4 regions of the Pseudomonas syringae genome follow, and region 1 is predicted to be linked to each of the others. Evidence: predicted binding sites of a transcription regulator. Region 1 holds the regulator's gene; each other region holds the start of a gene.
The links. The regulator FliA, encoded in region 1, starts transcription of late flagellar genes. The targets are predictions, from matches to a motif close to CTAAAGTTTNNNNNNNNNNNGCCGNTAA.
Positions count from the first base shown of each region.

Region 2: a site for FliA is predicted at 2,079-2,106, ahead of I9H07_RS09545 (methyl-accepting chemotaxis protein). Genes of this name have one in related genera too.
Region 3: a site for FliA is predicted at 4,423-4,450, ahead of I9H07_RS03715 (methyl-accepting chemotaxis protein). Genes of this name have one in related genera too.
Region 4: a site for FliA is predicted at 5,777-5,804, ahead of I9H07_RS09755 (methyl-accepting chemotaxis protein). Genes of this name have one in related genera too.

Region 1 is NZ_CP066265.1:1,684,933-1,692,577, reverse strand. Features, by position in the region: gene motD (flagellar motor protein MotD) at 1-361, opposite strand, end outside; gene I9H07_RS07700 (flagellar motor protein) at 368-1,108, opposite strand; gene I9H07_RS07695 (protein-glutamate methylesterase/protein-glutamine glutaminase) at 1,108-2,274, opposite strand; gene I9H07_RS07690 (chemotaxis protein CheA) at 2,325-4,565, opposite strand; gene I9H07_RS07685 (protein phosphatase CheZ) at 4,599-5,384, opposite strand; gene I9H07_RS07680 (chemotaxis response regulator CheY) at 5,404-5,778, opposite strand; gene fliA (RNA polymerase sigma factor FliA) at 6,031-6,771, opposite strand; gene fleN (flagellar synthesis regulator FleN) at 6,768-7,601, opposite strand.
Region 2 is NZ_CP066265.1:2,120,438-2,128,082, forward strand. Features, by position in the region: gene I9H07_RS09540 (alpha-amylase) at 32-1,564, shown strand; gene I9H07_RS09545 (methyl-accepting chemotaxis protein) at 2,214-3,836, shown strand; gene I9H07_RS09550 (ArsR/SmtB family transcription factor) at 3,939-4,274, opposite strand; gene I9H07_RS09555 (NADH:flavin oxidoreductase/NADH oxidase) at 4,334-5,425, shown strand; gene I9H07_RS09560 (urease accessory protein UreD) at 5,487-6,344, opposite strand; gene ureG (urease accessory protein UreG) at 6,341-7,003, opposite strand; gene ureC (urease subunit alpha) at 7,032-7,645, opposite strand, start outside.
Region 3 is NZ_CP066265.1:805,413-813,057, forward strand. Features, by position in the region: gene I9H07_RS03685 (hypothetical protein) at 1-489, shown strand, start outside; gene I9H07_RS03690 (hypothetical protein) at 450-899, shown strand; gene I9H07_RS03695 (hypothetical protein) at 985-1,143, shown strand; gene I9H07_RS03700 (hypothetical protein) at 1,170-1,484, opposite strand; gene I9H07_RS03705 (GNAT family N-acetyltransferase) at 1,543-1,998, shown strand; gene I9H07_RS03710 (GAF domain-containing protein) at 2,012-2,512, opposite strand; gene I9H07_RS03715 (methyl-accepting chemotaxis protein) at 2,740-4,365, opposite strand; gene nhaA (Na+/H+ antiporter NhaA) at 4,900-6,078, shown strand; gene I9H07_RS03725 (hypothetical protein) at 6,171-7,052, shown strand.
Region 4 is NZ_CP066265.1:2,168,790-2,176,434, reverse strand. Features, by position in the region: gene I9H07_RS09780 (HDOD domain-containing protein) at 1-326, shown strand, start outside; gene I9H07_RS09775 (DNA topoisomerase III) at 508-2,484, shown strand; gene I9H07_RS09770 (RidA family protein) at 2,588-2,986, shown strand; gene I9H07_RS09765 (DUF6482 family protein) at 2,995-3,306, opposite strand; gene I9H07_RS09760 (PH domain-containing protein) at 3,515-3,886, shown strand; gene I9H07_RS09755 (methyl-accepting chemotaxis protein) at 3,940-5,736, opposite strand; gene I9H07_RS09750 (DNA/RNA non-specific endonuclease) at 6,038-6,982, shown strand; gene I9H07_RS09745 (DUF1206 domain-containing protein) at 7,039-7,645, opposite strand, start outside.

The sequences.
Region 1 (7,645 bases):
TCTGGTCGGATTTGAGCAAATCCCCGAAAGCATCGCGAACATCCTGGGCAATGGTCTGCAAGGGATCATCGGAGGCTTGGCCGATACCGGCATCAGTCTGCTCGCTGTCCTTGAGCAATGGCTCGGCAGGCTTGACCGAAACGGGGCGCTGCTCGCCGATCGGGATGGGCTTCATGGTCCGTTCCGTGTCGTTGAACACGCCGACCAGTGCCTGAGAAAGGATCTTGTACTTGCCTTCGTTGATCGAGGAAATCGAGTACATCACCACGAAGAAGGCGAAAAGCAGAGTGATGAAATCCGCGTAGGACACCAGCCAGCGTTCGTGATTCTCGTGTTCTTCGGGCTGACGACGGCGAGCCATGTGCGGTTACTCCATGAAGCCTTGCAACTTGAGTTCGATGGAGCGCGGGTTTTCACCCTCGGCGATGGATAAAATGCCTTCGAGAAGCATTTCACGATAGCGCGACTGACGATGGGCAATGGCCTTGAGCTTGTTGGCCACTGGCAGCAGGATCAGGTTGGCAATGGCAACCCCGTAAATGGTCGCGACAAACGCCACCGCGATACCGCTGCCCAGCTGGCTGGGGTCAGCCAGATTGCCCATCACGTGAATCAGCCCCATCACCGCACCGATGATGCCCACGGTCGGCGCGTAGCCGCCCATGCTTTCAAATACTTTGGCGGCCTGGATATCGCGGGTTTCCTGAGTGATGAAATCCACTTCGAGGATGCTCCGAATGGCCGCCGGTTCAGCCCCGTCCACCAGCAGCTGCAGGCCCTTGCGGGCATAGCCGTCGGGCTCCGCGTCGGCCACAGTCTCCAGACCGAGCAGGCCTTCCTTGCGGGCGGTCATGCTCCAGCCAATTACACGGTCAACACCGCCAGGCAGGTCGATACGCGGCGGAAAGATAATCCAGCCAACGATTTTCAGGGCCCGCATGAAGGCGCTCATCGGCGACTGCAACAGCGAGGCACCGAGCGTACCGCCGATCACGATCAATGCAGCCGGGCCGTTGATCAAGGCACCCAGGTGCCCGCCTTCGAGAAAGTTACCACCGATAATGGCGACGAACGCCAGAATCAGGCCGATAAGACTCAGTACATCCATCAGAGACAGGCCTCGACCAGGTGCCGACCGATGTCATCCAGGCTGTAGATCGCGTCGGCGAGATCAGCCTTGACGATCGCCATCGGCATGCCATAGATCACGCAGCTCGCTTCATCCTGCGCCCACACTGTGCTGCCGACCTGTTTGAGCAGGCGTGCGCCTTCCCGGCCGTCTGCGCCCATGCCGGTCAGCACCACAGACAGCACTTTGTCGCCGTAGGATTTGGCGGCTGAGCCGAAAGTGATGTCCACGCATGGCTTGTAGTTGAGGCGCTCGTCGCCCGGCAGAATCTTCACCGTGCCGCGACCGTCGATCATCATCTGCTTGCCGCCGGGTGCCAGCAGCGCCAGACCCGGACGCAGAACATCGCCGTCCTCTGCCTCCTTGACACTGATCTTGCACAGCTTGTCGAGGCGCTCGGCGAAGGCCTTGGTGAACGCCGCAGGCATGTGCTGAATCAGCACCAGCGGTGCCGGAAAATTGGCTGGCAACTGGGTAAGCACCCGTTGCAATGCTACCGGGCCACCCGTCGACGTGCCGATGGCGACCAGCTTGTACGCCTTGCGCTTGGCGGTGCCGGTTGTCGTCGCGTGCGCGGGTGCATGATGAGCGTGACTGTGGGCCGGCGCTGCCGGGGCAGGTGCTGCAGCACGCGGTGGCGCAGTCCGGGCAGGCGTAGAAGATGCAGGCGCGGGAGCACGGCTGGACAGCGGTGGAGCGGCCGCCGCAGGCGATGCACTCGTCGCACCCAGACCGCTCGAACGGCGGTTACTGCGGGAAATGCTGTTGATCTTCTCGCACAGCAGTTGTTTGACTTTCTGCGGGTTGCGCGAGATATCTTCGAAATTCTTGGGCAGGAAATCCACAGCACCGGCGTCCAGCGCATCCAGCGTCACGCGCGCACCTTCGTGCGTCAGCGACGAGAACATCAAGACCGGGGTGGGGATACGCTGCATGATGTGACGAACTGCCGTAATGCCATCCATCATCGGCATTTCGTAGTCCATGGTGATGACGTCAGGCTTGAGCGCCAGCGCCTGCTCAATTGCTTCCTTGCCATTGGTAGCGGTGCCGACAACAACAATGTTGGGGTCCGAAGAAAGAATTTCCGTGACACGGCGGCGGAAGAAACCGGAATCATCCACCACCAGGACCTTGACTGCCATAAACACTCCAATAGGCGTTGCAGGCAGCCAGGCCGCCCGCAACACCGGGTTCAGATACGCCGTGCGGCGTAACGCTTGAGCATGCTGGGTACATCGAGAATCAGCGCAATGCGACCGTCACCGGTAATGGTGGCGCCCGACATGCCCGGCGTACCCTGCAACATCTTGCCCAGCGGTTTGATGACCACTTCTTCCTGACCGACCAGTTGATCGACGACGAAGCCGATGCGCTGGGTGCCAACCGTGAGAATCACGACGTGCCCTTCACGCTGCTCTTCATGAGCGGCCGAACTGACCAGCCAGCGCTTGAGGTAGAACAGCGGCAGAGCCTTGTCCCGTACGATCACCACTTCCTGACCATCGACGACGTTGGTGGTCGACAGGTTCAGGTGGAAGATTTCGTTGACGTTGACCAGCGGGAACGCAAACGCCTGGTTGCCCAGCATCACCATCAGGGTCGGCATGATCGCCAGGGTCAGCGGGACCTTGATGACAATTTTCGAGCCCTGGCCCTTGGTCGAGTAGATGTTGATCGAACCGTTGAGCTGGGAAATCTTGGTTTTCACCACGTCCATGCCCACACCACGACCCGACACATCGGAAATCTCGGTCTTGGTCGAGAAACCCGGCGCGAAGATCAGGTTGTAGCAGTCGGTGTCGCTCAAGCGATCGGCTGCGTCCTTGTCCATCACGCCACGCTTGACCGCAATGGAGCGCAATACGTTAGGGTCCATGCCCTTGCCGTCATCGGAAATCGACAGCAGGATATGGTCGCCTTCCTGTTCGGCCGAGAGAATCACGCGGCCACCGCGGGACTTGCCCGTGGCTTCGCGCTCTTCCGGCGTTTCGATACCGTGATCGACCGCGTTGCGCACCAAGTGGACCAGCGGGTCGGCAAGCGCCTCTACGAGGTTCTTGTCGAGGTCGGTTTCTTCGCCGACCAGTTCCAGGTTGATCTCTTTCTTGAGCTGGCGAGCCAGGTCGCGAACCAGACGCGGGAAGCGGCCGAATACTTTCTTGATCGGCTGCATGCGGGTCTTCATCACCGCAGTCTGCAGATCTGCCGTCACCACATCCAGGTTGGAAACCGCCTTGGACATGGCTTCGTCGGCGCTGTTGAGGCCCAGACGAACCAGACGGTTACGCACCAGTACCAGTTCGCCCACCATGTTCATGATTTCGTCCAGGCGGGCGGTATCAACGCGAACAGTGGTTTCAGCTTCGGTCGCGACCGGCTTCTCGCTCGGAGGCGCCGCAGCGCGCGCCGGGGCCGGAGCTGGAGCCGCTTTGGCCGGCTCGGCCTTCGCCGCAGGTGCAGGTGCCGGAGCTGCCGCAGGCGCAGGCGCCTTGGCAACCACCGCCTGAGGTTCGAACTTGCCCTTGCCATGCAACTCGTCGAGCAGGCTTTCAAATTCGTGATCGGTAATTTCATCCGACGCAGCGGCTTTCGAGGCCGCAGGAGCCTTGGCAACCGCAGCCACCGGGGCAGCGGCAACCGTAGTGGCTACTGCGGCGTCGAACGAACCCTTGCCATGCAACTGATCGAGCAGCGCCTCGAATTCGTCGTCAGTGATTTCATCACCGGCAGATGCAACCTTGTTGCTCTGCGCAGCAGGTGCCGGGGCGGCGACAACATCGGCTGCAAACTTGCCCTTGCCATGCAACTGATCGAGCAGGGATTCAAATTCCTGATCGGTGATCTCGTCGCCGGACGCTGCACTGGCAGCCGGTGCTGGCGCAGCCGCCGGAGCGGCCGATACCGGATTGCTGCCATGCAGCGAATCCAGCAGTTGTTCGAATTCATCATCAGTGATTTCATCACCGCCTGCGGCCTGCGCTGCCGCCGGGGCAGGAGCCTCGGCAACGGGCTCAGGTTCCGCAGCTACCACCGCATCAGCGGACTGCGGCTCGGCCAGACGCGCCAGCGCTGCCAGCAATTCCGGTGTGGCGGGCGTGACATCAGTCCGTTCACGTACTTGACCAAACATGCTGTTGACGGCGTCCAGAGCTTCCAGGACCACATCCATCAGTTCGGAATCAACGCGTCGTTCGCCCTTGCGCAGGATGTCGAACACGTTTTCGGCGATATGGCAGCACTCCACCAGCTCATGGAGCTGGAGGAAGCCGGCGCCCCCTTTTACAGTGTGAAAACCGCGAAAAATTGCATTGAGCAGATCAGCATCATCCGGTCGGCTTTCCAGCTCGACCAATTGCTCTGACAACTGCTCCAGAATTTCGCCGGCCTCTACCAGAAAATCCTGAAGGATTTCTTCATCGGCGCCGAAGCTCATGGGGTGCTCCCTAAAATTAACCGTCAACAGATCTTAGAAGCCGAGGCTCGATAGCAGATCGTCTACATCATCCTGTCCGGATACGACGTCTTCACGTTTATCGGCATGAATCTGCGGACCTTCACCCTTGGCGAGATGTTTTTTAGGATCTTTTTCAGCAAGGATGGATTCTTCGTCATGTTCGATGCCTGCGAAGCGATCGACATGGCTGGCCATGAGCACCAGTTTGAGCAAATTGCCTTCTACTTCAGTGACCAGTTGCGTGACACGCTTGATGACCTGACCGGTGAGGTCCTGGTAATCCTGGGCAAGCAGAATGTCGTTGAGGTGTGCGGAGACCTCATGGGTTTCCTTCTCGGTACGCGTCAGAAAACCATCGACCCGCTTGGCGAGTTCGCGAAATTCTTCGGCACCGATTTCGCGGCGCATGAAACGCCCCCAGTCTTCGCTCAACGCCTTGGCGTCGGTACTCAGACCGTTCATGAGCGGCGTGCTTTCCTCGACCAGATCCATTGTGCGGTTGGCCGCATTCTCGGTCAGCCGGACGACGTACGACAGACGCTCGGTGGCATCAGTGATCTGCGACACCTCCTCGGCCTGAGGCATATGCGGATCGATCTGGAAGTTGACGATTGCACTGTGCAGCTCGCGCGTCAGCTTGCCCACTTCCTGATAAAGGCCGCGGTCACGTGTCTGGTTGAGCTCATGGATCAGCTGCACAGCCTCGCCGAAACGACCTTTTTCAAGGCTGGTGACAAGTTCTTGCGCGTGTCTTTTTAAGGTCGACTCAAAGTCGGCCATCGAATCAGTGTTATCCATAGCGCCCTCACGGCATGCATCAGCTATTGACGCGGTCAAAGATCTTTTCGATCTTCTCTTTCAGCGCTTGAGCCGTGAATGGCTTGACTACATAACCGTTCACCCCTGCCTGCGCAGCTTCGATGATCTGCTCACGCTTGGCCTCGGCAGTGACCATCAGCACCGGAAGATTCTTCAGGCGCTCATCCGCACGAACCTGACGCAACAGGTCGATGCCGGACATGCCAGGCATGTTCCAGTCCGTCACCAGAAAGTCAAAGGCACCGCTCTGCAGCATCGGCAATGCGGTCAGACCATCATCGGCTTCCGACGTGTTGGTAAACCCCAGATCACGCAACAGGTTCTTGATGATCCGCCGCATCGTTGAGAAGTCATCAACGATGAGGATTTTCATGTTCTTGTCCAATTCGACCTCCAAGCAGTCTTTAACGCGTTCAGCACCTGAACACGCTGTTCAATCAATACTGGCACAGCACACTCCCAGCTATACGAAACGAAGACGGGCTTGGCACAACGACAGTCAAGACTGCGACTAAAGCCCATCGAGACGCTGCCCGACAGGCCCCTGCCTCGTCTATCCTGTTACCACGTAACGCTTTGCACAGCCGGCATGCAGACAACGCGCGACAAACGTCGCGCCCTGCCGTCAACGCGCTCGCCACTCCCCCAAACGCCCTCGCAAACGAGCTGCGCACTGGCTGTGTAACTGACTGACTCGCGATTCGCTGACCCCTAGAACCTCTCCGATTTCCTTCAGGTTCAGCTCTTCGTCATAGTACAGCGCCAACACCAGACGCTCACGCTCCGGCAAATTGGCAATTGCATCGGCCAACGCGGCCTGGAAGCGCTCGTCTTCCAGATCGCGCGACGGCTCGAGCGAACCGCTCGCGCCGTCCTCGTGCAGCCCTTCATGATCGCCGTCCTGTAACAGGTCGTCGAAACTGAAGAGGCGGCTGCCCAAGGTATCATTCAAAATCCCGTAATAATCATCAAGACTCAACTGGAGTTCGGCCGCAACCTCGTGATCTTTAGCGTCACGTCCGGTTTTAGCTTCAATTGCGCGAATTGCGTCACTGACCATGCGGGTATTGCGGTGTACCGAGCGAGGCGCCCAGTCACCCTTGCGCACTTCGTCGAGCATGGCTCCACGGATGCGAATACCGGCATAGGTTTCGAAACTCGCACCCTTGGTGGAATCGTATTTGGTGGAGACTTCAAGCAGACCGATCATGCCGGCCTGAATCAGATCCTCGACCTGCACACTGGCCGGCAAACGCGCCAGCAAATGGTAGGCAATACGCTTGACCAGCGGTGCATACCGCTCGATCAGCTCATATTGTGAGTTACGAGAAGTCTTGCTGTACATCTGATAGCCGCTCGCAGTCATTGCACAGGCCCCGCGCTGGTCTGGTGGACGAGTCTCTCGACGAAGAACTCGAGATGACCCCGCGGGTTGGCTGGCAACGGCCAGGTATCAACCTTCTGAGCAATGGCCTTGAACGCCAGTGCACATTTGGAACGCGGGAATGCTTCGTAGACGGCACGCTGTTTCTGCACGGCCTTGCGCACGCATTCGTCGTACGGCACGGCGCCCACATACTGCAGGGCAACATCAAGAAAACGGTCTGTTACTTTGGTCAGTTTGGCGAACAGGTTGCGCCCTTCCTGCGGGCTCTGGGCCATGTTGGCCAGTACCCGGAAGCGGTTCATGCCGTAGTCGCGATTGAGCAGCTTGATCAGGGCGTAGGCATCGGTGATCGACGTGGGCTCGTCGCATACCACCAACAGTACTTCCTGAGCAGCGCGCACGAAGCTCACCACTGATTCACCGATACCGGCAGCCGTGTCGATCACCAGCACATCAAGATTGTCGCCAATCTCGCTGAACGCCTGGATCAAGCCGGCATGCTGGGCGGGAGACAGATGCACCATGCTCTGCGTGCCGGAAGCAGCAGGCACGATACGAACGCCACCCGGCCCCTGCAACAGAACGTCGCGCAACTCGCAGCGACCCTCGATCACATCGGCGAGCGTCCGTTTGGGTGTCAGCCCAAGCAGAACGTCGACATTGGCCAGGCCAAGATCGGCATCCAGCAGCATGACGCGCCGGCCAAGCTCGGCGAGGGCCAGCGAGAGGTTCACTGACACGTTAGTCTTACCGACGCCACCTTTGCCGCCGGTCACCGCGATCACCTGTACGGGATGCATGCTGCCCATGTTATTTCTTTACCTTGACTTGCGTAGACCGAAACCACACCGAG
Region 2 (7,645 bases), 440 kb from region 1:
AAGCCCACACCCTAAACAGCAAGGATACCTCATGGACTCGAACAATCTTCTACACGGATTTTTTATCGCTGGCACGGTGACCGGCTTGAGCATGCTTGCTTCACTCAGTCATGCCGATACGGCTTTTAATCCGGCGACTACTTCTGTTCAGATGTTTCACTGGCACTGGAATGATTTGGCTAAAGAATGTTCAAGCGCAATAGGGCCCATAGGTTACGGGGCGGTACAAATATCTCCGCCTCAGGCGTCCAAGGTGGCGGGGCACTGGTGGGATATTTACCAGCCGGTGAACTTTAGTTCATTAGACAGCCGCATGGGTACAGAGTCAGAGTTAAAGAACATGATCAGCGCCTGTCACGCTGCCAAGGTCAGGGTCTATGCAGATATCGTGGTGAACCAGGTAGCAGGGGATTCGAGTGCAACCTTTAAAAGTACCGATGGTTCTGAATGGGATTCCCGGTCATTGGCCTACCCGCAGTTTAGCCAGAATGACTTCCACAGCCTGTGTTATATAGAGCCCGCTGATTATCAGAATAATGCAGCAAAGGTAAGAGACTGCAGGCTCAACAACCTTCCCGACTTGAATCAGTCCAGCAGCTATGTACAGGGCGTGGCGGCGAACTACATGAAGAAGTTACTGTCGCTCGGGGTCGACGGGTTCCGACTGGATGCAGCGAAACATCAAAACTCCGACGACATAAACAAGATTCTGGCAGCAGTGAAAACAGCCTATCCGCTGACGATTTCCGGAGAAAAAATCTGGGTCACGCAGGAAATAATTCCCGATGGCAGCTCCAGTCGCTCGGATTACTACAAGAACGGGACGGTGAATGAGTTCAATTACACCACGGCCCTTCTTAAAGCCTTTCGGCAAAAAGACGGATTTAACCTGGCATCCATTCCAGCGATGATCGGAATATTCGGAAACTGGGGCGGGTCTTTTCGCTTGATGCCGCCAGAGAGATCTACGGTGTTCGTTAATAATTGGGACACAGAGCGAAATTCTGAAACATCCTTGAATGCCAGTAATCAGGCGTATAACGACAGGTACAATTCCAGACGCTATGACCTCGCTAACGTGTTCATGTTGGCGTTGCCCTATGGTGAGGCTCAGGTTCATTCGGGATTCAATTTCAGTGATCCTGAAGCGGATGCCCCTTCAGCAAGCCCATTAGACGCAAGCGGCAATCCCGATAACCGCTCAGGGTGGGACTTTATACACCGAGCGAATGCAATTGCGAGCATGGTAAGGTTTCGCAGTGCCACTGACGGGCAGGACGTCAATAACTGGGTTACGGGTTCAGGCAATCAGATTGCGTTCAGCAGAGGTGATGCCGGGTTCGTCGCCCTGAATAACAGTGCCTCTGCATGGCTAAGGACGTTTAATACAGGGCTTCCAGAAGGTATTTATTGCGATGTCATAACAAAAACATTCTCCACCCCCAACGAAATGTGCACGAATAAAGTTGCTGTTGACGGGAAGGGGAATGCAAGCCTGACGGTGCCGGGTGACAGTGGAAGCGTTGTGCCGGCAATTGCTATTTATTCAGGGTCTAAACTATAGCGAGATCAGGATAAGCGTCACAGGCGACGCTTATTCTGCTACCCGACTGCGCCTCCCTTACATCCACGACTACTCAGTAAAAACGTATCGCCTCGCCCCTGAGTGGGTCGTGGCGTAAGGCATGCCCGTCGCGCAGTTATCACTCTGGGGCGAGCGAGCTCCTCCAAAAAGGCCCCGGCCAATGGGGGGCTCGCACAGCGCCTCTTCCATCGCCGGTCGTTCATCGAAACCGCTTCTGCAGCACATGGATGCGCAGCATGGTTTCCAACGGTCATGGCACACGTCTGCCGCCGGCTACCAGTGAAAGGCTTTAATTGCGCCATTCCGGGTGTCGCAAACGGAATATGCCCTGAATAAGCTAGACAATAAATTGACGTATAGGCCTGTCAAATTATTGGGCTTTTATGTTTTCCAGCCTTTGAAATGCCGAGTGTAATAAAATATTTTTGTTTAATTTTATCAATGGCTTAGCCTTGATTAGAGCTTTTATTCAGTGCCGGGAAAAATGGGATCCCTAAAGTTATCGAGCAGGCGGGCGACATGAGTGGTATCTCAATGACATCATTCATTTGAAGTGGTTCAAAGCATTTCTGCGAGTGATAGCGCCCATCATGCAAGCCACGGAACGGCTATGTTCAGGATCGACATCATGTTCAGCAAACTCAGCATCTCGCAAAAGCTCTATTTCAGCTTTGTCGCGATTGTCATACTTATCGCCGTACTGGTAGCGAGTGCCTACCGAGGCTTTGAGCAGGTCGAAGAAGCTACCAACAGCAACGTTCACACTTATCAAGTGCTGAGTGATGCGCAGTTGGCGCTTGAGCAACTGATCAATATCGAGACGGGTATGCGGGGGTTTGTCATTGCCTCGAAAGATGCGTTTCTTGAGCCGCTGGTAGCGGGTCAGAAGCGGTTTACCGAAGAACTTGATTCGCTCAGGCGCCTGACGGCGGACAATGCCGAACAACAACGTCGCCTGGCCGCGCTGGGGGAGACCCAGAAGCGATGGATTGATGAAGACATCAACCCGATTATCGCCCTGCGTCGTGATTTGACTGCGCGCAACATGCCGGATGACGAATTGGACGCGCGTATCACATCGGGTGCCGACAAGGCCAAGATGGACAGCATGCGCGCCATTCTGAGTGAAATCAGCGCTACCGAGAACAAGCTGCTGGTGATAAGAAACAAGAACATGGTAGACGCCAAGCATCTGGCTATCATGATCCTGATCTGTGGCGGCCTGGCGGCTGCTGTTCTTTCGGCGATCCTGGCCACGGTACTGGGGCGCAGCACCACGGCACGCTTGCAAGTGGCGATCGATGCAGCAACGGCCATCGCCAATGGCAAGCTGGACACCGTAATCGACACCAGCAGCCATGACGAACTGCCGAAAGCGTTCGACCGCATGCAGAATCGCTTGCGCGAAATGATTCAACAGATCAGTCAGGCCGCCAACCAACTGGTACTCGCCGTACAACAGATTTCCGGTGCATCCGAGCAGCTTTCCGGGGCCATTCAGGAGCAATCTACCGCTGCTTCGGCGATGGCGGCGACTATCGAGGAACTGACGGTCAGCATTCACCACGTTTCTGAAAACGCTGACGAGGCCCACCAGATTGCCAGCCGGTCGGGTGATCAGTCCAAGGAAGGTGCTCTGGTTATCGAAAACACCTTGTCCAGCATGAACGGCATCGCCAAGACTGTGCAGCATTCGTCTGCGCAGGTTGCTGACCTGGGCCAGCACTCGGAACACATCTCGTCGATTATCAGCGTGATTCAGGGTATCGCCGACCAGACCAACCTGTTGGCGCTCAACGCGGCCATCGAAGCGGCACGTGCCGGTGAACAAGGGCGCGGTTTTGCGGTGGTGGCCGACGAGGTGCGTCTGCTGGCGCAGAACACCGGCAAGTCGACCAAAGAGATCGCCGGCATGATCGAGAAAATCCAGGCCGGTGTGCGTGAGACGGTCGACAGCATGCGCAGCGGTGTTCTGGAAGTGAACAACGGTGTGGAAATGGCCAGCACTGCCGGCAGTGCGATCATCGAAATCCGTGACAGCTCGAACAAGGTGCTCCAGGTGGTCGATCAGATCTCCTTTGCACTGCGCGAACAAACTGCCGCCAGTCAGGATGTTGCGCGCAACGTCGAGCGGTCTGCGCAAATGGCAGAGCAGAACAACATGTCGGTTCAGGAATTGCTCAAGACCAGCGGCGGGTTGAAAGCGCTGGCGACCAGTCTGCAGCAGGAAGTGAGCAAGTTTCAGATCTGAGACTGTTCAGAAGGCGGACCTGTGAAAGGGTCCGCTGCATCAAAGACGCCCGGATCAGCCATCGAACAGCGGTTGATACCGGGCGTTTTGGTCTCTGCTGCCTCAATGCTGCGCCAGAATACTCCCCAGCAACCCTGGAAAGCGGCTCTCCAGCACCTCAGTGCGCAACGAGTTCATGTGTGTGGTGCCAATATTGCGTGTGTGTACCAGCCCGGCGTCACGCAGCACCCGAAAGTGATGAGACATGCTGGATTTCGGACGACCGCCGTCCAGCTCGCCACAGGTGGCTTCGACAACGCCCGCGAGGCAGCGCACGATGCCCAGGCGTACAGGGTCGCTCAAGGCGTACAGCACGCGTTCGAGGGTCAGGTCTTCAGGATCGGGGTGTTGGAAGGTTCGCATGGCGCGGATGATATCAGGGCTTCCGTTAACTGGCATAGTTCGATTATCATCGAACAAGTGAAATTCAAAGCCATCTGGCCTATGGGAGCTTTCCAATGTCTGCACTGTTCGAACCCTTCAAACTGAAAGACGTCACGCTGCGCAACCGAATCGCCATTCCTCCGATGTGCCAGTACTCGGCAACCGAAGGTGTAATCAACGACTGGCACCAGGTGCATCTGGCCAGCATGGCACGCGGTGGTGCGGGTCTGTTGGTGGTGGAGGCTACCGCCGTTGCGCCGGAAGGGCGTATTACCCCCGGTTGCACCGGTATCTGGAACGACGAGCAGGCCCAGGCATTCGTACCTGTCGTCAAAGCCATCAAGGCTGCAGGATGCGTACCGGGTATTCAGATTGCCCACGCCGGTCGCAAGGCCAGCGCCAATCGTCCATGGGAAGGTGATGACCATATCGCGGCGTCCGATTCGCGCGGCTGGGACACTATCGCTCCGTCCGCCATCGCGTTCGGTGCCAACCTGCCGAAAGTCCCGCGCGCCATGACTCTGGAAGACATCGCCCGCGTTCGTCAGAACTTCGTCGATGCCGCGCGTCGTGCCCGCGACGCAGGCTTCGAATGGATCGAGTTGCACTTTGCTCACGGTTATCTGGGGCAGAGCTTCTTCTCCGAGCATTCCAACCAGCGTACCGACGAGTACGGCGGCAGCTTCGATAACCGCAGCCGTTTCCTGCTTGAAACGCTGGCAGCGGTGCGTGAAGTCTGGCCGGAAAACCTGCCGCTGACGGCCCGTTTTGGCGTGATCGAATACGACGGTCGCGATGAGCAGACCCTCACCGAGTCGATCGAACTGGCACGTCGCTTCAAGGCCGGCGGTCTGGATCTGTTGAGTGTCAGCGTCGGTTTCAGCACGCCGGACGCCAACATTCCCTGGGGACCTGCGTTCATGGGCCCGATTGCCGAGCGCGTGCGTCGTGAAGCGGATATTCCAGTGACCAGCGCCTGGGGCTTTGGCGAGCCAAAACTGGCGGAAGAAGCCGTCAAATCAGGCCAGCTCGATCTGGTATCGATAGGTCGTGCGCATCTGGCCGACCCGCACTGGGCGTACTTCGCCGCGAAAGAACTGGGTGTCGAAAAGTCTGCCTGGACCCTGCCTGCGCCTTACGCTCACTGGCTTGAGCGTTATCGCTAAGCGTTTTACCAAAAGGGGCGGCATCGTCAGGCATCAGCTCCGTTGACTTACAGGTAACGGTTCACTTGCGTCGCACCCGCGGCGCAATGCCGGTCAGTTGCTGGCGAGCGCACGCCCACGCCAGATGCAGGGCGCTGCGCAATGCCACGGCATCGGCGGTCATGATGCGCACCGACACGCCGCAGTCGTTCGGTAGGGCGCTGACGCCCAGGTAACTCTCGGGGACGATGCGCAATGCATCGCGCAAGGACCGTTTCAACCCCTCTACAGGTAAACCCTGACCCACCAGCATGAAGGTCGCCAAGGCCTGCAGCTCACCGCTGACGCCCGGCAACCGACGTTGCAGGTCATGACCGGTCATGGCCAATCGGTCACCTGCCAGCAGTGTGCCCGCTGGACACCGTATGTGCAGATCGGCGCGATAGAATCCGGGAAATCCTATGCTGCCCGGTGGCGTGTGCAGGCAGAACGCGTCGCACACCATCACCCGCGCATTCGGGTGCAGCGTGACGTCTACCCGGCTGTGTAGACGTGCCTGCGGGAACAGGATCGTCGCCATCGGCAGGTACTCCAGCAGTGCGCCGGGTTCGGCAATCAGCGTGACGGTTTGCCGTGCTGGCTGTTCAAGCATGCTGTGCGCAACAGTCGCCGCGCCAGTGCTGACATGCACCTGAGTGTCAGCCGCTGCGTGCAGGTGCAGGTGCAGTGTTTCCCCGGCGAACAGACCCCCCGAACACGATTGCAGGTAAATCGCCGCCATCCCGGGCGGGTCCTGCGGCAGCTTCAGCGTGCGTCCCAGATGGAAGGGGTAGCCAACCTCCTGACGAGACACATAGCTGGCACCCGAAGGTGCTTTGCTGAAGGCAATATGGGCCGTGGTTTTTTTACAGATGGGCAGCCGCGAGGAGTGTGCGTTCATGGGCGATCGAACAGCACGGCGCGGCTGATGGCGTCGACCACCGCATCCACGCCGTCGCCGGTAGCGCAGTTGGTGAACAGCACCGGTCTGCCATTGCGTGCCTCGGCAGACTCGCGGCGCATACGCGGCAGATCGACGCCCACATAAGGCGCCAGGTCATATTTATTGACCACCAGGAGGTCGCAGTTCAAGACACCGGGGCCGCGCTTGCGGGGGATGTCATCGCCACCGGCGACGTCGATGACGAAGATCCAGTAGTCCACCAGGTCCAGCGAAAACGTCGAGGCCAGGTTGTCGCCGCCCGACTCGATCAGCACCAGATCCAGATTGCCGAAACGTGTTTCCAGTTCGTCAGCCATTTGCAGGTTGAGGGTCGGGTCTTCACGAATGGCGGTGTGCGGGCAGGCGCCGGTTTCTAATGCGCGTACCCGCTGCGGGTCGATCAGGCCACTTCGCTGCACGCGCTCGGCGTCTTCACGGGTGGCCAGGTCATTGGTGATGATCGCCAGCTCTGTGCCGCGCGCAATGAAGCGCGGAATCAGTTGTTCCAGCAAACGCGTCTTGCCGGAGCCGACCGGGCCGCCGATCCCGACACGTGCCGCGCCGGGGTGGGGTTGCGCATCGGTTTGCAGGCTGTGTGCATTCAAGGGCAGGCTCATTGTCAGTTCTCCTGTGCGGTAGGATTTTTCAGCGCAGCATGTAGCGCTGCGCAAGCGGCACTTCGCTGACCGGTTCGCAATAAAGGCGCTCGCCGTCGGCATATACGTCGAAGGTCTGCGGGTCGACGCGGATGTCCGGGCAAGCATCGTTGTGCAGCATGTCGGACTTGCGCAGGGTGCGGGTGCCAAACGCGGGCAGCAGTTTTTTCTTGAGCCCCAACCGGGTGGCGGTATCGGCTTCGACGGCCAGCCGGTTGACGAAATTGACCGACAGCGCCTGTTTCGCCTCACCGAACGCGCCCCATTGCGGGCGCATCACCAAGGGTTCGCAGGTGTAAAGCGAGGCAGCGGAATCGCCCATTACGCCATGCACAATGAAGCCGCCCTTGACCACCAGTTCCGGCTTAATGCCGAAGAACGCGGGTCGCCACAGCACCAGATCGGCCAGCTTGCCGGGCTCCAGTGAGCCGATGTAGCTGTCGATACCGAACACTCGCGCGGCGTTGATGGTGTATTTGGCGATGTAGCGCTTGATACGCTCATTGTCACCCAGTGCGGTTTTTTCCTCCGGCAAGCGGCCGCGCTGATCTTTCATTTTCGACGCCAGTTGCCAGGTCCGGCAGATGACTTCGTTGATGCGCC
Region 3 (7,645 bases), 880 kb from region 1:
GGTGAGAATACAGACCTAGTAGCTGAAGTTCTAGGGTTTGTGAAGAGCGGTAGCCTCTTGAAGATATCCGGCCGGGCTTCTTCAGGTGGCGCAGTTATTAATGATCTTAACGCGGCGAAGAAGTATGCCTGGGATAAGGTTTATGGTGAAGAAGAGTTTACTTGGGCAGATTTGCGCTCAGAAAAAATGAGTGAAATTTGGAGTATTGTTTACAATGACGGGAGCAAGTACTCGGAGGTGGATAGTAAACTTTCAGGTATCTTGGATGAGCTGGATCGAGAGGTTCGAATTCAACTCGATCAGCAGCATAAAGAGTTGTTAGATGACATCGTGTCTGACTTAAAAGGATGTTTATATAGTCGAGCGGTTTTAGGGAGGAATAATAATTTTTTCGAGAATGTTTTTATGATCTATCAGAGCGGTGGTTGGCCATGTGGCTGGAAAGGTGATTGGCCGAATGGGCAGGCGATTGCTTATTACATTGCTTAGGTGGTGCAAAAGGGCCAGGCTCTGCTGGTACGGGCACGACGGCGGGTAGTAATGTTGCAAGTACAACGCCTAAAGCTGGTGTTTTTTGGAATAAAACAACAGTTCTAGATAGGACTGTTACCAAGCTTGAGCTTGAAAAAGGATTGGGAGTTCATGTTGAAATAAGTATTAATGGAGATTGGTCATCTTGCGTAAGCGGCCCACACATTGTCTTTGGACAAAGAGCAAATATGCAGTTTGATTTCTATCGTGATGGGCTGATTGGCTTTAGATTTACAGTTGTAAGTTCCGTGAGTTCCGATCTCACTGCCCTTAGGGAGTTGCATGACCAAATACTTAGAGGCTTGCTAGGTAGGCCTGATAAAGAAAATGAGAATATGATTTCTTATGATTTTTTTTGGGGGTTGTAACTTTTTATCTAGATCCGAGAGGAGGCTCTTGTTGTGTTGGTGTGCGTTGGAATTGAGGGGGTGGGGGTTTTGATGGAATTTGCTCGTGTTACAAAAAATAGGCGCCTTGGAAGATTTTATTGAAGAACTCGTAGAGCTTGGTTCACTAGCAATGGTCGATTTCTTAGGGTGTATAAAAGCTGATATTGCAAAAGCGACCAACAGTGAAGCCCAAAATGGTCGTCTGACAGTGCAACGCGTTTAAGGTCGCTCTTTAAAAAATAGAATTTTTTAATCCGTAAGGTTGTTTTCTAGTTTACGCTGACCCGTTTTTAGGTCGGCAACGACATCAACCTGCTGGCCAAAACCGACAGCAGCAAGGACTACCAGATCATCACCGGCGGTAGTAAATCGACCATGACCACCGACGTCAAAAACCTTGCGTCCACGGTCGTTGCCGGTGGCAACGTAAGCATCGACGCTGCGCACGACGTCAACTTCCTTGCCAGCCAGCCCAAGCCCGGCAACGACCTGAACATCACAGCAGGACGCACCTTCAAAAACGTCACACCCACCAGTCAGTCCCATTCCTGCCAAACGTCGCATATCCTCTTCCTTCCACGCATAATCCCACTCCTCCTACACAACCCAAACACCACAAAAAATGACCCTCCACATCCGCCCGGCCATCCCATCAGACACACCCGCCATCAGTCGTCTGATCCTGACCACGCTGCGCACCAGCAATGCCATTGATTACCCCGCCAGCGTTATCGAGCGCGTTGAGCAGAGCTTCACCCCAGAAGCGTTAGCAGCATTGATGTTGCGGCGCCGAGTGTTTGTCGCCGTGGCGGAAGACACTGTCATCGGAACCGCCAGCCTCGACGGGCGGGCTGTGCGTTCGGTGTTTGTTGATCCCGAATGGCACCGGCAGGGAGTAGGGCGGCTATTGATGACAGAGGTCGAGCGGGTTGCCCGTGAGAATGGCGTGGTGTCTCTGGTGGTGCCATCGTCGTTGACTGCACAGGGGTTCTACGTCGCACTCGGCTTTGAAGTCGTGCGCGAGCAGCAGGATGGCGAGGAGCGCACCTTGATCATGGAGCGGAAGTTAAGCGTCTGAAGTTTACCGCGTGTCAGGCGGTGACCTCTTGAATTTCCTGCAGCTGGTAGTGCGCATACAGCGTGCTGGCGATCAATGTGCAGAAGACTTTCAGGGTGTCGAGCGTGTCGTGATCGTCGAGTTGCGCCGGCAGGGTGTCCAGGCCGCACAGCGTGCCGAAGAAATCACCGTTAGGAAAAACGATCGGTAGCGAGAAATAGCTCTGGAAGCCGTAGAGTTTCGGAACGGGGTGTTCTGCATAAACCGCATCGGTAGCCAGCTCGTTGATGACAATGGGCTGCCTGTGCTGGCGCAGTTCATTGCACAGCGTGGTTTCAAGCTTGAGCTCGTGACCCGCTTCCAGTCCGAAATTGATTTCGTCGTAGACGGCGCAGGCGGTCCAGCTGCTATCGGTCACTTTCGCAATCGCCGCAAATCTCAACCCCGTCAGCCGGGTAACCAGCCGCAGGAGGCTGGAAGTGGCCTCGATTTCACTGATGACTGCCAGCTCTGCTGAAGTCAGGTTGCTGTTCAAAATGTATCACCCTGGTCATAAAAGCACTCATGCAGCCTTGGCAGTACGCCTGGCGGTGCCGGTCTTGTGCAGAAGGTGATCGTGCCATATCTGATCGAGGCTTACATAACTATCTTGGTGGTTACCCGAAACTATTTAGTATCAACTTTTAGAAAATTGCGCGAACGGTCATGCAGACAAGACTGCACTTTTCAGCTTGCCTGCTGCCATACTGCCGTGCCAAATGATCAAGTCTTGAATCGTAATACCAAATCGTTCAGATTTACCGCCAGCTCCGAAAGCTCGTTACTGGCCTCCAGCGTCTGACGGGTGCCCTCGCTGCTTTGTACCGCAAGATTACGGATGCTGATCAGGCTTCTGTCCACATCCCGCGCCACATGCGCCTGTTGTTCGGAGGCGGCGGCGATTTGCAGGTTGCGGTTGTTGATCTCCAGCACCGAATCGGTGATCTGGCGCAGCGATTGCCCAGCGCCCTCTGCCGTTTTACGAGTGTTATGAACTTCCAGAGTGCTCTTCTGCATTGATTCAACGGTGGCGGACGAGCCCGCCTGAATCGCCGAGATCATCTGTTCGACTTCTTGGGTAGATGTCTGGGTGCGATGTGCCAGCGCCCGAACTTCATCAGCCACCACCGCAAACCCGCGACCCTGCTCACCTGCGCGAGCGGCTTCGATGGCGGCGTTGAGTGCCAGCAGGTTGGTCTGCTCTGCAATCCCGCGAATCACGCCCAGCACCTTGCTAATGTCCTGTGCCTGACCGGCGAGGGCGGTGACCTGTGCGGATGAACCTTCGACCAGTCCGGTCAGGTTCTGCATAGCAGTCAGGGTTTCCGAAACGCGCTGGTTGCCCAGGTCGGCAGAGACGCTGGACTGCTGAGCCGCTTCGGAGGTGGACGTAGCATTACGAGCGACCTCTTCTACGGCAGCACTCATTTCGTTTACGGCAGTTGCGGCCTGTTCGATTTCGCTGTTCTGTTGCTGCAGGGTGCGGTCGGCACTTTCGGTGATCGAGGTCATTTCGACGGCGGCGGTGCTCAGTTGAGCCGACGCACCGGAGATTTGCTGAATGGTGTCGCGCAGATTGTTCGACATCATGTTCAGCGAGTTCATCAGGCGCGACGCCTCGTCATTGCCGGTGACTTCCAGTTGTCGGGTCAGATCGCCTGCAGCAATGTCTTCTGCGAGTTTCAGGGACGCGCTGATCGGATCGACAATACTGCGGGTCAGTGCAATCGCAAGGAATACCGTCAATATCGAGGCAATAATTACCACGATCAGCAGTACATTGACGCTGTGGTCATAAACCGCTGTGGCGTCACTGCCTGAGCGTTCGGCCTCTTTCGCGTTCTGCCCACGCAGAGTGCTGAGGTCGGACTGATAGGCATTGGCTCGCTGGACTTGCTCGTTGTTGGCGAAAGACAGGGCTTTTTCGTGATCCGTAGCGTCGGTGGTCACTATTTGCTTAACGCCCGCTACGTAATTGTCCATCTTGTTATGGGCTGCCTCGAACTGGATTCGGTCCTGCTCGCCGGAAATCAGATGCTGCCGGTAGAATTCACTGCGCGATTGCAGGGTATTGATGGCCTCCAGAGCGTTGCTCGCCGCGGTGCTTCGCACGGTCGGGTCAGTACTGGCCAGCATGCGGATGCTTTCCAGCCGGGCATGGAGCAGGGCGATCTGAATATCGTCGACGACCTGAATGCTCGGCAGCGAGTTCTCCTCTATGTTCTGCTCTGCCCCGCGCAGGTGACCGATCTGAACATACGAAAACCCGCCCAGGCCTATTAAAATCAGGGTGATGATGCCAAAGCACAGGGATGCTCTGCGCGAGATATTCAACGATCTGAGGTTCATATCTGCCTCCAGCGGCAAAAACAGGCGGATGGGTGAAAAGCCCTTTCCAGTAACGGGTTTTCTGCCGAAGACGGGAGAGCTTTAATTAAAAGGCATGAAAGTTATTTCATGCCTGTGTCACGTCACTGGATGTGCTGAGTTGACGTTAAATAAGCGTGTTGATCGTTGAGGGTGTAAATGATTGCGCCCCTGAACTTAAGTATTAACTCTAATTTCACTAATTCGGTTCTGATGACTGGGGTTTGTTTATCTACTACGCTGTTTCTATACACGTTCACTGGTTGGCGGCCTGTCGGTCTTGACCACATTGTTCTGAAAGTTCGCCACACAGCCCGGTGATCAACAGTGCACGCTTTAAGAAACCGTCAAGAAATGAGGCGGGTAGGGCTTCTCTATCGACCGGCAGGGGCGCTGATTCTTCAAGCGATGACGGGCACGGGCGTTAATTTGTATCTGCAGGTTTACCTGGGCTTTGACGGGCTTCGCGAGTGGTAAGGTTGCGCCTTTTTTGCGCTTGTACCCTGTGGAGCCTTCATGCATAAACCCACCCCTCGTACTGAATCCCCCAACGCGCTGGCGTTCATCACGCGGTTTTTCGCTGCTGAATCCGCTGGTGGCCTGATCCTGATGGCCGCTGCGCTGGCAGCCCTGATTGTCGCCAACTCGCCGTTGGCGGACGGTTATTTTGCAGCGTTGCATGCCGTGGTCGCGGGGCTGTCGGTTTCGCACTGGATCAACGATGGCCTGATGGCGATCTTCTTCATGCTGGTCGGCCTGGAAATCAAGCGTGAAATGCTGGCCGGCCAGCTTGCATCCTGGAGTCAGCGAGCATTGCCGGGTTTCGCCGCGTTGGGCGGCATGGTGGTTCCGGCGCTTATCTATGTGGCATTCAACTGGGGTCAGCCAGGCACCATCGGCGGCTGGGCCATTCCGGCGGCGACTGACATCGCCTTCGCGCTGGGGGTGTTGTCCTTGCTGGGCAAGCGCGTGCCGCTGTCCCTCAAGATCTTTCTGTCGGCACTGGCGATCCTTGATGACCTCGGCGCGGTGCTGATCATCGCGCTGTTCTACACCAGCGATCTGTCGATCCCCATGCTGCTGGCGGCGTTTGCCACCATTGCCGTACTGGTTGCACTGAATCGACTGGGCGTGAAAAAACTGCTGCCCTACCTGATCATCGGCGCACTGCTGTGGTTCTTCATGCTCCAGTCCGGCATTCACGCCACCCTTGCAGGCGTTGCGCTGGCGCTGTGCATCCCGCTCGGCAAACCCGATGAAGAGGCCAGCTCACCGCTGCTGCATCTGGAAGAGAAACTGCACCCGTGGGTCGCTTTCGCCGTGGTGCCGATCTTCGGCTTTGCCAACGCTGGCGTATCGCTGTCAGGCATCACCGTAGAGAAGCTGGTTGACCCGGTGCCGCTCGGCGTCGCCTTGGGGTTGTTGATCGGCAAACAGGTTGGCATCTTCGCCCTGGCTGCACTGGCCATCCGCGCCGGCCTGGCTCGCTTGCCCGACGGCAGCAACTGGGGTCAGCTTTACGGTGTTGCGGCGCTGTGCGGTATCGGTTTCACCATGAGCCTGTTCATCGGCGCACTGGCCTTCCCCGGCTCACCTGAACTGGTGGACGAGGTCAAAGTGGGTGTGTTGATTGGCTCGGTATTGTCGGCTGCGTTGGGGGTTGTGGTGTTGCGCAGGTTTGGGAAGCAGGGGTGAGTTGGATTTCGCTAGACTAAGAGTGAGGAGTTGTTCAATTCGGGTCGTATAGTGTAGAAAGGTCAGCCGAAAAGTTAAGGGATTTGAGTCTCGTGGTATCACTGGATGAAAAAAAGCTCGATATTGAGCTGAAAAAACTGCAGCTTGAACGAAGAAAGCTGGATCTTGATGAACAGAGAACTTCTCTAGCATTCAAAGGCTATCGCATTGATTTGGTCGCTAAGCTAGCCATTCCTGTTGCCGTTTTGGTACTGGCTGCTGCTACCTACTACACTAACGCCAACAACAATGATGCTCGGATGGCTTTCGACACGAGCAGCAAGAAAAAGGAATTCATGCAAAAGCAGGAAGACCTCTTCATGAAGAGGAGCGATTCGGAGCGGAATCAAGAAGAAAACAAAGCCCGATTTATTCAGAATAATCTAGAGCTTATTACCGATCATACGCCAGAGTCTGAGCAGAAATTTGTGTTGCTTACGAAAGCTGTAATGCCGGCTAGAGACGTCGATGATGTTCTTGAAAAGGCGAGGGCCATCAGAGTCGGTAGCACCATTCGCGAGATTACCGCTGATAAGGCGTCGCCTCTTGACGCGGCCGTCGAATACATCTCAACAGGAAAAAAATTCACTAAGGTCGGAAATTTCGAACAAGCGTTGGTCAACTTTCAAATGGCCAACCTGCTTAACACTTCCAACCCGATGTCTTGGAATTATCAAGCGTATGCGCAGATGCGGACTGACCGTAACGACGAAGCGCTAAAGAGCATCAGTACCGCTATCAATTTAAAGCCTATTGATACCATTGCTCAAAAAATCATTATGATAAATGCAACAAAGATATTGTGTTCCCTAGGGCGCGTAGAGGATGCATTGTCATACATAAACAAAAGTCTCGCCTTGGCACCTGAGCTGCTTAAGGACCTTCGTCAGGATAAAGAATTTAAAAATCGTTGCGGTTTTTTACTGCCCGGCTAGCGGTATGTCGCGATGAGATCAGCATTAGCGGGTGACGCCTGGCTCGGAAAAGAAGGGTGTACTTGTGTTTTGACGCTATATAGGAATGCGCTGAGCAAGCAGCTGAATTGGCCGGTGAGATCCGCAGCACTCGGGGTACCTGCGCAGGGAATGTGATTGCGACTGCCTGATGAATAGAGTAAAGCCAATACCGTCATCCGAGTAGCTACACCGATGTGAAAGGTTCCCTATATACTGGGGATGTCTACCAATCGCTTGCTACGGGGCGCGCCGCTATGGCAGGAACACCTTCAGGTACTGGATCTAAAGATACAGCAGATTCAAACGTGACCGGGGCTTTTGATTTGTAGGTTTGAGTGATCTGAACATAAGAGAAAAAAGGCAGCCTGCCTTTGTTGTCGGGAAGTGTTGCTGCGAATATTCTTGATTCTTAATGTTATCCAGATTGATGCACTTGGCCGATGGAAGTTTTACTCGGGCGAACACTTTCTGAGTGCTGCGAAGAATTATGACTAGGGTCATGTCTACCGTAGGCTCCTCTATAGTATCGGTCGGCCTACATCCTAAATACATTAACATAATGCCAAGAGGGT
Region 4 (7,645 bases), 480 kb from region 1:
GCGCCAGCGAAACCCTGCAACTGGGTTTCGGCTACCCGGAAGTCGGTGCCGAACTGGCCCGCCGCTGGCATCTGCCGCACGTGATTCTGCAGGCCATCGCCTATCAGGCCAAACCGATGCAGGCGCCAGCTGACGCACAGTTGCCTCGGATCGTTGCCCAGGCCATCACCATCTCGGACGCGCTGGAAGCTCACGGCGGTGCCACGCCCGAAGCGCAAAAAGCGTCTGGCGGGCCGCTGATGGAGGGCATCGACCTGGACACGCTGTTTGCCGGGTTGCCCGCCGTACTGGAGGCAGACAAGGCCTTTTCGGAGCTGCTGAGCTAGGCAAAACAGCCCGGTAGCCTGGGAAAGACCGTCTTCGATCAACAGCGCTGGCATGCCCGAGGCAACCCGCATGACAGCGCCGGAAACCCTTTTATCTGTATATCCATACAGATAAAACTTGCTCCACGCCCGTTCAAAGTTCATCCTTGCAGCCTCACACCGGTAATCGACGACGGTAGTCATGCGGCTGTTTCTTTGCGAAAAACCCTCTCAGGCCAAGGACATTGCGGCTGCGCTCGGCGCTACCCGACGTGGCGATGGCTGTTGGGTGGGTGCCAACGCAACGGTGACCTGGTGCATCGGCCACTTGCTGGAAACCGCCCCGCCCGACGCCTACGATGCGCGTTACAAGCGCTGGGTGCTGGCAGACCTGCCCATCGTCCCGGAGAAGTGGAAGATGCTGGTCAAGCCCCGCACCGCCAGCCAGTTCAAGGCGGTCAAGCGGTTGCTGGGCGAGGCACAGGAGCTGGTCATCGCCACTGACGCAGACCGCGAAGGCGAAATGATCGCCCGCGAACTGGTCGAGCACTGCCGCTATCGCGGACCGATCCAGCGGCTGTGGCTGTCGGCACTCGATGACGCCTCGATTCGCAAGGCGCTGGCAGCGCTAAAGCCGGGCGCCGATACGTTCAGCCTGTATCACTCGGCGCTCGGTCGATCGCGTGCCGACTGGCTGATCGGCATGAACATGAGTCGTCTGTTCACGTTGCTGGGTCGGCAATCCGGTTACCAAGGCGTACTGCCGGTCGGGCGCGTACAAACCCCGACCCTGCGTCTGGTGGTGGACCGCGATCGCAGCATCGCTGACTTCGTGCCCGCGCCCTTCTGGGCCATCGACGTCAAACTGCTGCATGACAATCAGGCGTTCATCGCCCAGTGGCGCGCGCCGTCGGATACCTGTGACGATCAGGATCGCTGCCTGAACCAGCCACTGGCGCAACAGGCTGCCGAGGCCATGCGCAAGGCTTCCGGCGCGACACTGCTCAAACTGCGCACCGAGCGGATACGCGAAGCCGCACCACTGCCGTTCGACCTCGGCACGTTGCAGGAAATCTGCTCGAAAAAGCTTGGGCTCGGTGCGCAGGAAACCCTCGATATCGCCCAGTCGCTGTATGAAACCCACAAGGTCATCACCTATCCGCGAAGCGACTGCGGTTACCTGCCGAACAGTCAACACGGTGAAGCTGCGGGCATCATTGCTGCGCTGGGCAAGGCGGACCCGGCGCTGGCCGGCTTGCTGCCACACCTTGACCCGCAACGCCGTTCGCGTGCCTGGAACGACGCCAAAGTCACGGCTCACCACGGCATCATTCCTACTGCCGCCGTGCGTGGCGTCGAACGCCTGACCGGCAAACCCCGTGCGGTCTATACCCTGATCAGGGCGCGCTATCTGGCGCAGTTTCTGCCCAACCACGAGTACGACCGGACCCAGGCCGACTTCGACTGCGCAGGCCATGCCTTGCGCGCGGTCGGCAAGCAGATCGTCGAGCCCGGCTGGAAACGCGCCATGCCCGAGGCGTTGGCCCCGGCCAAAGGTCGCGAGGCGCCTGCACCGCAGCCACTGCCCAGGCTGCTTCAAGGCTGCGAGTGCGCCGTGGCCGAGGTCGTTCTCAAGGACCTCTGGACCCAGCCGCCCAAGCCTTTCACCGAAGGCGACCTGATCAAGGCGATGAAGAACGTCGCCAAACTGGTAGAAGACCCTTTACTCAAGCAAAAGCTCAAGGACACCACCGGCATCGGCACCGAAGCCACCCGCGCCGGGATTATTCAGGGCCTGCTGGATCGTGGCTACCTGACCAAACAAGGCAAGGCGTTGTGCGCCACACCGGCAGCCTTCAGCCTGATCGACGCGGTTCCTCGCGCCATCGCCGACCCAGGCACCACTGCAATCTGGGAACAGGCGCTGGACATGGTGCAGAGCGGCGAGATGAGTCTCGAAGAGTTTGTCGCCAAACAGGCGGCGTGGATGAGCAAACAGGTGAGTCGCTGCGTCGGCATGCGCATGACCATCAGCGGCCCGGCCAGCCCGGCAGGCGTTGCGCCGCCGTGGAAGAAAAAACGCAAGACTGCAAAGCGCAGTGTTGCGGCAACTGCTGCGCCAGCAGGCGGTGCCGTGAAGAAACCGCGTCGCACTGCCAAACCGGCCGCAAAGGGCTGAGCCGCAGCAATGCCTGACGCGCAGAGCCAACACAGCAATTGCACTGTGCAGATGTTACTCACTTAGACGTTACAGACTCAGACGTTTCAAACAGGTGCTACACATGTCAGATCGCGAAATCATCGTCCCTTCCACCATGCAGTCGATCATGGACCGCGCAGGCTATGCGCCTGCTGTCAGAGTGGGAAACACGCTCTACTGCGCCGGGCAGGTGGGGCGCACCCGGGAGATGGAGATCATCCTCAACCCGGAGGCGCAGTTCATCGCCTGCTGGGAGAATCTGCGCACCGTACTGGCCGAAGGCGGCTGCACGTTCGACGACATTGTCGACATGACCACCTATCACGTCGCCATGAGCGAGCACATGCCGGTATTTCGCGAGGTGAAGAACCGCATTTTTCCACGCGGGCAATGCGCCTGGACGTGCATAGGCGTAGCCGAACTGGCACACCCCGGCCTGTTGCTGGAGATCAAGTGCATCGCGGTCAGACGCAGCGTCTGACCCCGCGATCACAGGCTGGAGCGCAACGGAATCTCGTGGCGGGAGGACTCGGGTTGAACACTGTCGAGCCCCACCATCTCATCGTGGGCAACGGCCTGGGCCATGAACAGCTTCACATCCGGCACCGAAGAAAGCACCTTACGGGCTTCGTCCAGCGAGGCGACGTGCAGGGTTTTGCCGGTCGAGTCCTGGACAGGTACAGACTTGCCATCCACCAGTGCGTGGAGCACGTAGGATCCGCCTTCCATGGAGATCAGGTCGAGTTCCTGAACCTTTTTATCCTTCACATGCTTTGTCAGGTCTTGAATGTTCAAAGTCACACCTCCGTGGGCGTTCTGGAAATCAGCGCCTTGTAGAAATTGAGCCTGTGCCCGCGCGAACGTTCAGTTGTTTCAAGTGCGTCCGGCACAATCCTCCTGTGTGACTGCAGCATAAAGCGCCGCAACCGATGCTATTCTGCACCGCCACCGGGCGCAGGGCATGCGCCTTTTACGCGCCTTGTCCACATGAACATTCAAGGATAGACAGATGATTGATTTCAATAACAAGGGCTTCTTCAAACTCAAGCAGAATGACGAGTATGCAGAGCGGGTCAAGGATCTGTTACTGGATAACGAAGAAGTTATTGATGCCTACAAGTCCATGCGCGATGGCGTAGTGTTCACAACCAAACGCATTATTTCGGTCAATGTTCAGGGCCTGACCGGCAGCAAGAAAGACTTCACTTCCCTGCCGTACAAAAACATCGTGGCATGGTCGGTTGAAACGTCAGGCACCTTCGACCTGGACTCTGAACTGGAAATCTACTTCTCGGCCATCGGCAAGGTGAAATTCGAATTCACCGGCAAGACGTCGGTCGTGCAGATATCCAGATATATCTCTCAGCACTTGTTGGGCTAACAGCAACGCCAGCCTGCGCAAGATGCGCAGGCCTGTCTGCCCCGAACACTGCGTCACTTGCCCAACAACAGAGCCGCATCGAAGCCCATCCGCAAATTGCCCCAGTGGCGCCCCTCGAAAAAGAACGGCACATCGATTTCGGTCATGATCTCGCCGGTATCACGCAAGTAAGTCTGCAACAGGAAGCGCTGTTTGTTACCCGCTGCACGCAAGCCGATCGGGTCGGCGAACATGCGTTTGTTACGACACACCGGCAGGTCGATTTCGCGATTGCCGGTCGGTTTTTGCGACACCCAACTGTTGTTGACCGGGCAATAACCTTTGCTGTCTACGATGAACGTGACTTTCCCGCCTCGCGTGCCTTTGGTCAGCTTGTCGCATTCCTCCTGACAGACTTGCGCGAAACGCTCGGTGTAACCGGTGGTGTATTGCTTGGGGTCGGTACCCGGAATCAGCTTGTAGCTTTGATCAAACAGGTTGACGCCCTGTTTGTGCAACTCGGCCAGGCGCACTTGCAGAATGTCACGGCACTGGCTGGCACGGGTGATCGCTGCGTCCAGTTCGCCATGGCCCAGCACGAACCGGCCGAGTAGCGCCTGCACCTGTTCAGCCACACCAGACAGATCACGGGTCGCCGTCGCCGAATGTTGCATGCGCTGGTCAATGGCCTGGCTGTCGGAATAGATCCGCGTCACCCGCTCGTTGATGCCAGTATTGGTGGAGGCGAACTGCTGGATGTGCTCAGCGATATCGGCCAGTTTGTCATTGGTGGACTCGAAGTCGCCGATCATGCTTTCGAAATGACCTGAGGCGCGCTCCACCACCATCTGGGTTTCCCGGGCGCTGTGGCTGATCTGAATGGTCTGTTGGTGCGTGGAACTGACTTCCTCCAGCATCGCGTCGATGTTGCGGGAGATGTCTTCAGTCGCCCGGCTCACATTTTGCGCCAGGGTACGCACCTCGTCGGCCACCACGGCAAAGCCACGACCGCTCTCCCCGGCCCGTGCAGCTTCAATCGCCGCATTGAGAGCAAGCAAATTGGTTTGGGCAGAAATCTGCTGGATCAGCCCGACGATGGATTTGATGCTCGATGAACGCTGATTCAGCCCCGAGACCAGCGTACCGAACTCGTTGAGACTGCTGGATATCTGGCTGATGTTGCCGGTCACTTCCAGCAGTTCGGCGTATGAATCACGGGCCATGCTCAGGTTCTGCGCGGTGGTGCTGGAAATGCCCTGAGTCTGCTGCGAAACATCCTCGATGCTGCCCACCGCCATGTTGCTCTGATCCATGACTTCACGGGCAAAGCGCGCCTGATCGGTAGCGCTGTCACTGGAATCACTGATGTTTTTCAGCGAGCGTGCCGACTCGACCGCGATCTGCACCGTCAGCCCCTGAATGCTGCTGATAACCTCTCGCTGTTTGGCCAGAAAGCGGTTGCAGGTACTGGCCAGCACGCGAATTTCATCATGGGTGAGCAGTGGCAAGTCCTTTGACAGATCGCCCTCGCCGCTGGCGACCTCTTCCAGTGCACGGGTCATGGACAGGACCGGGCGCACGATCAGGTGGCGAAAATACCAGATCATGAAGCTGACCATCACCAGCGTGAAGAGCGTGCTCAGCAGAATGGCGTTACTCAGCGCATCAAGCTGGCCCTGTATCTGGCCCAGTGCGGCAGCGTCCATTTGCGTGCCACGCAATTGCAGCATGATGTCGGAGCGAATGCTCAAGGCCACCCCGTACAGCAGCGCGCTGACCAGGACGAGCAGAAAAAGACTTGATAGCTTCTTGGTCAGTGTGTCGAAAAACTGCCTTTCAACTGACTCATACAAAGCCTTTAACGTCTGCATTCTGCTGCTCCTGGGGTGCAAGGTGATTCACATGCGATGGTTAACGCCCGTCGACGCCAAAGCTTTAACGCATGAATTGCCATGCGCAGGCCTGAAACTACAGCCACACAGCTCAAGGCGCCTGATGCGCCTGATGCGCCTGATGCGCCGCAGAGTACTGCAGACCCGGGCTATTTGATATTAAAGACGAAAACGATCAACCGATTGCGAAAGCTGTCCGGCCACCCTCGCCTGACGTGAGCCGGTAACGCGACTATGGTGAACTGTTACACCTTTCGTGCCTAACGCAGGAGCAAGTACCGTGCCTGACAAGAAGTTAACCACCGACCTCGCTTACCGTCCCCGTCTTGCCGACCTCAAACCCCTGACGTCCAGCTCCGCATTGCTCGAGCCACAGGCGCTTGCCGCACCTCGCACTACACCGGCAAGTGACTTGAAGAAGCGCAAGGGGTATGCCGACGACTTCCTTGGCGACTTCATCGTGCCCTGGCCTTCTACAGATGAGGAACTGGCACCTGATGTCTATCCACTGGAAAACACCGGCAATCGCCTCGATTACACGCACTTTTCCATCACCATGTCGCGCAGCCGGCGTTTGGCGCTTTATGTCGGCGTCAATATCGATGGCGCCAGCAGCGTAGAGGTCAAACGCAGCAAGGACGCCTGGTCATTTGACGGCCGCTTGCCCGCCGAAGCGCAGATCGGCGAAAACGTGTACGCCGACAATTTGCTGGATCGCGGTCATCTGGTCAGGCGTCAAGACCCCAATTGGGGCAAGGAAGCCGAAGTGGCCAACGGTGACACGTTCCATTTCACCAACTGCTCGCCGCAGATGGGCGCGTTCAATCAGAAGACCTGGCTGGAGCTTGAGGACTACATCCTCGATAACACACGACGCTGGAAATCCCGGGTAACCGTGTTCACCGGGCCGGTGCTGCGTGACGACGATCGCAGTTACCGCAATATCAGAATTCCGTCAGCGTTCTGGAAGGTGGTGGCATTTCTCGGCGACGATGGCAAGCCCTCGGCCAGCGCCTACATGATCGATCAGACCACTGAACTGGGTAAGCTGGACATCATGTTCGGCCCGCTCAGAACCTGGCAACGCAGCGTCGCGCAGATCGAACAACTCACCGGCATTCGTTTTGGCGATCTGTCCGCTTACGACGGTTTCTCCAACGAAGAGCGCCTGACCGGCACCCGCATCGAAGCGCAGATCCGTGGGCCGCAGGATATTCGGGTGTGACGTACTTGAGGGCTGCACGACCATAGCGTCACGCAGCCCTCTGTTTTTGCAGACGATCAGCGAAAGTGGCGGGTGACCGCGTCCGGCGCATTCGGTACATCCATATTGATCTTGCGCCACGCAGCCTGGGCAAAGCTGTACACCGAAAACGCAATCAGCCCCAGCGCCACGATCAGCAACACCAGCCCACCGGCAGGCAGTTCCTGCAAGCCATTGAGCGCGTCTTTCATGCCTGGCGGGTGCATGGCCTGATAGCTGGAGCCACTGACAGCCAGCAACACGGCAATTTCAATGAACGCTACGCCACGAGCTATCAGGCCGAAGCGCGAGACCGGGCGAACGTACTTCATGACGTCTTCGTCAGCCTCGAAATACTTCTCGAAAGAGGCCTTGTAGCCCTTGATGATATGCACGATGCCCAACCCCAGTGGCACCAGCGCAACCACATAAACCAGCAGGTTGGAGTGATCCCACGACAAAATCGAAGCCAGCAGGTCCTTGGTCTGGCTGCCGCCCGAGCCACCCGAGCTTTTCAGCCCGCTCACCAGTAGGCCAAGCGCGAACAACGCCAGCGCCCCGTAGGTGAAACCGCCCACCAGCAGCCCGCCCCGAATCACCAGCCCCTTGAATTCGCGGCCATGGTGGTCGACATCGCGCGTGGCT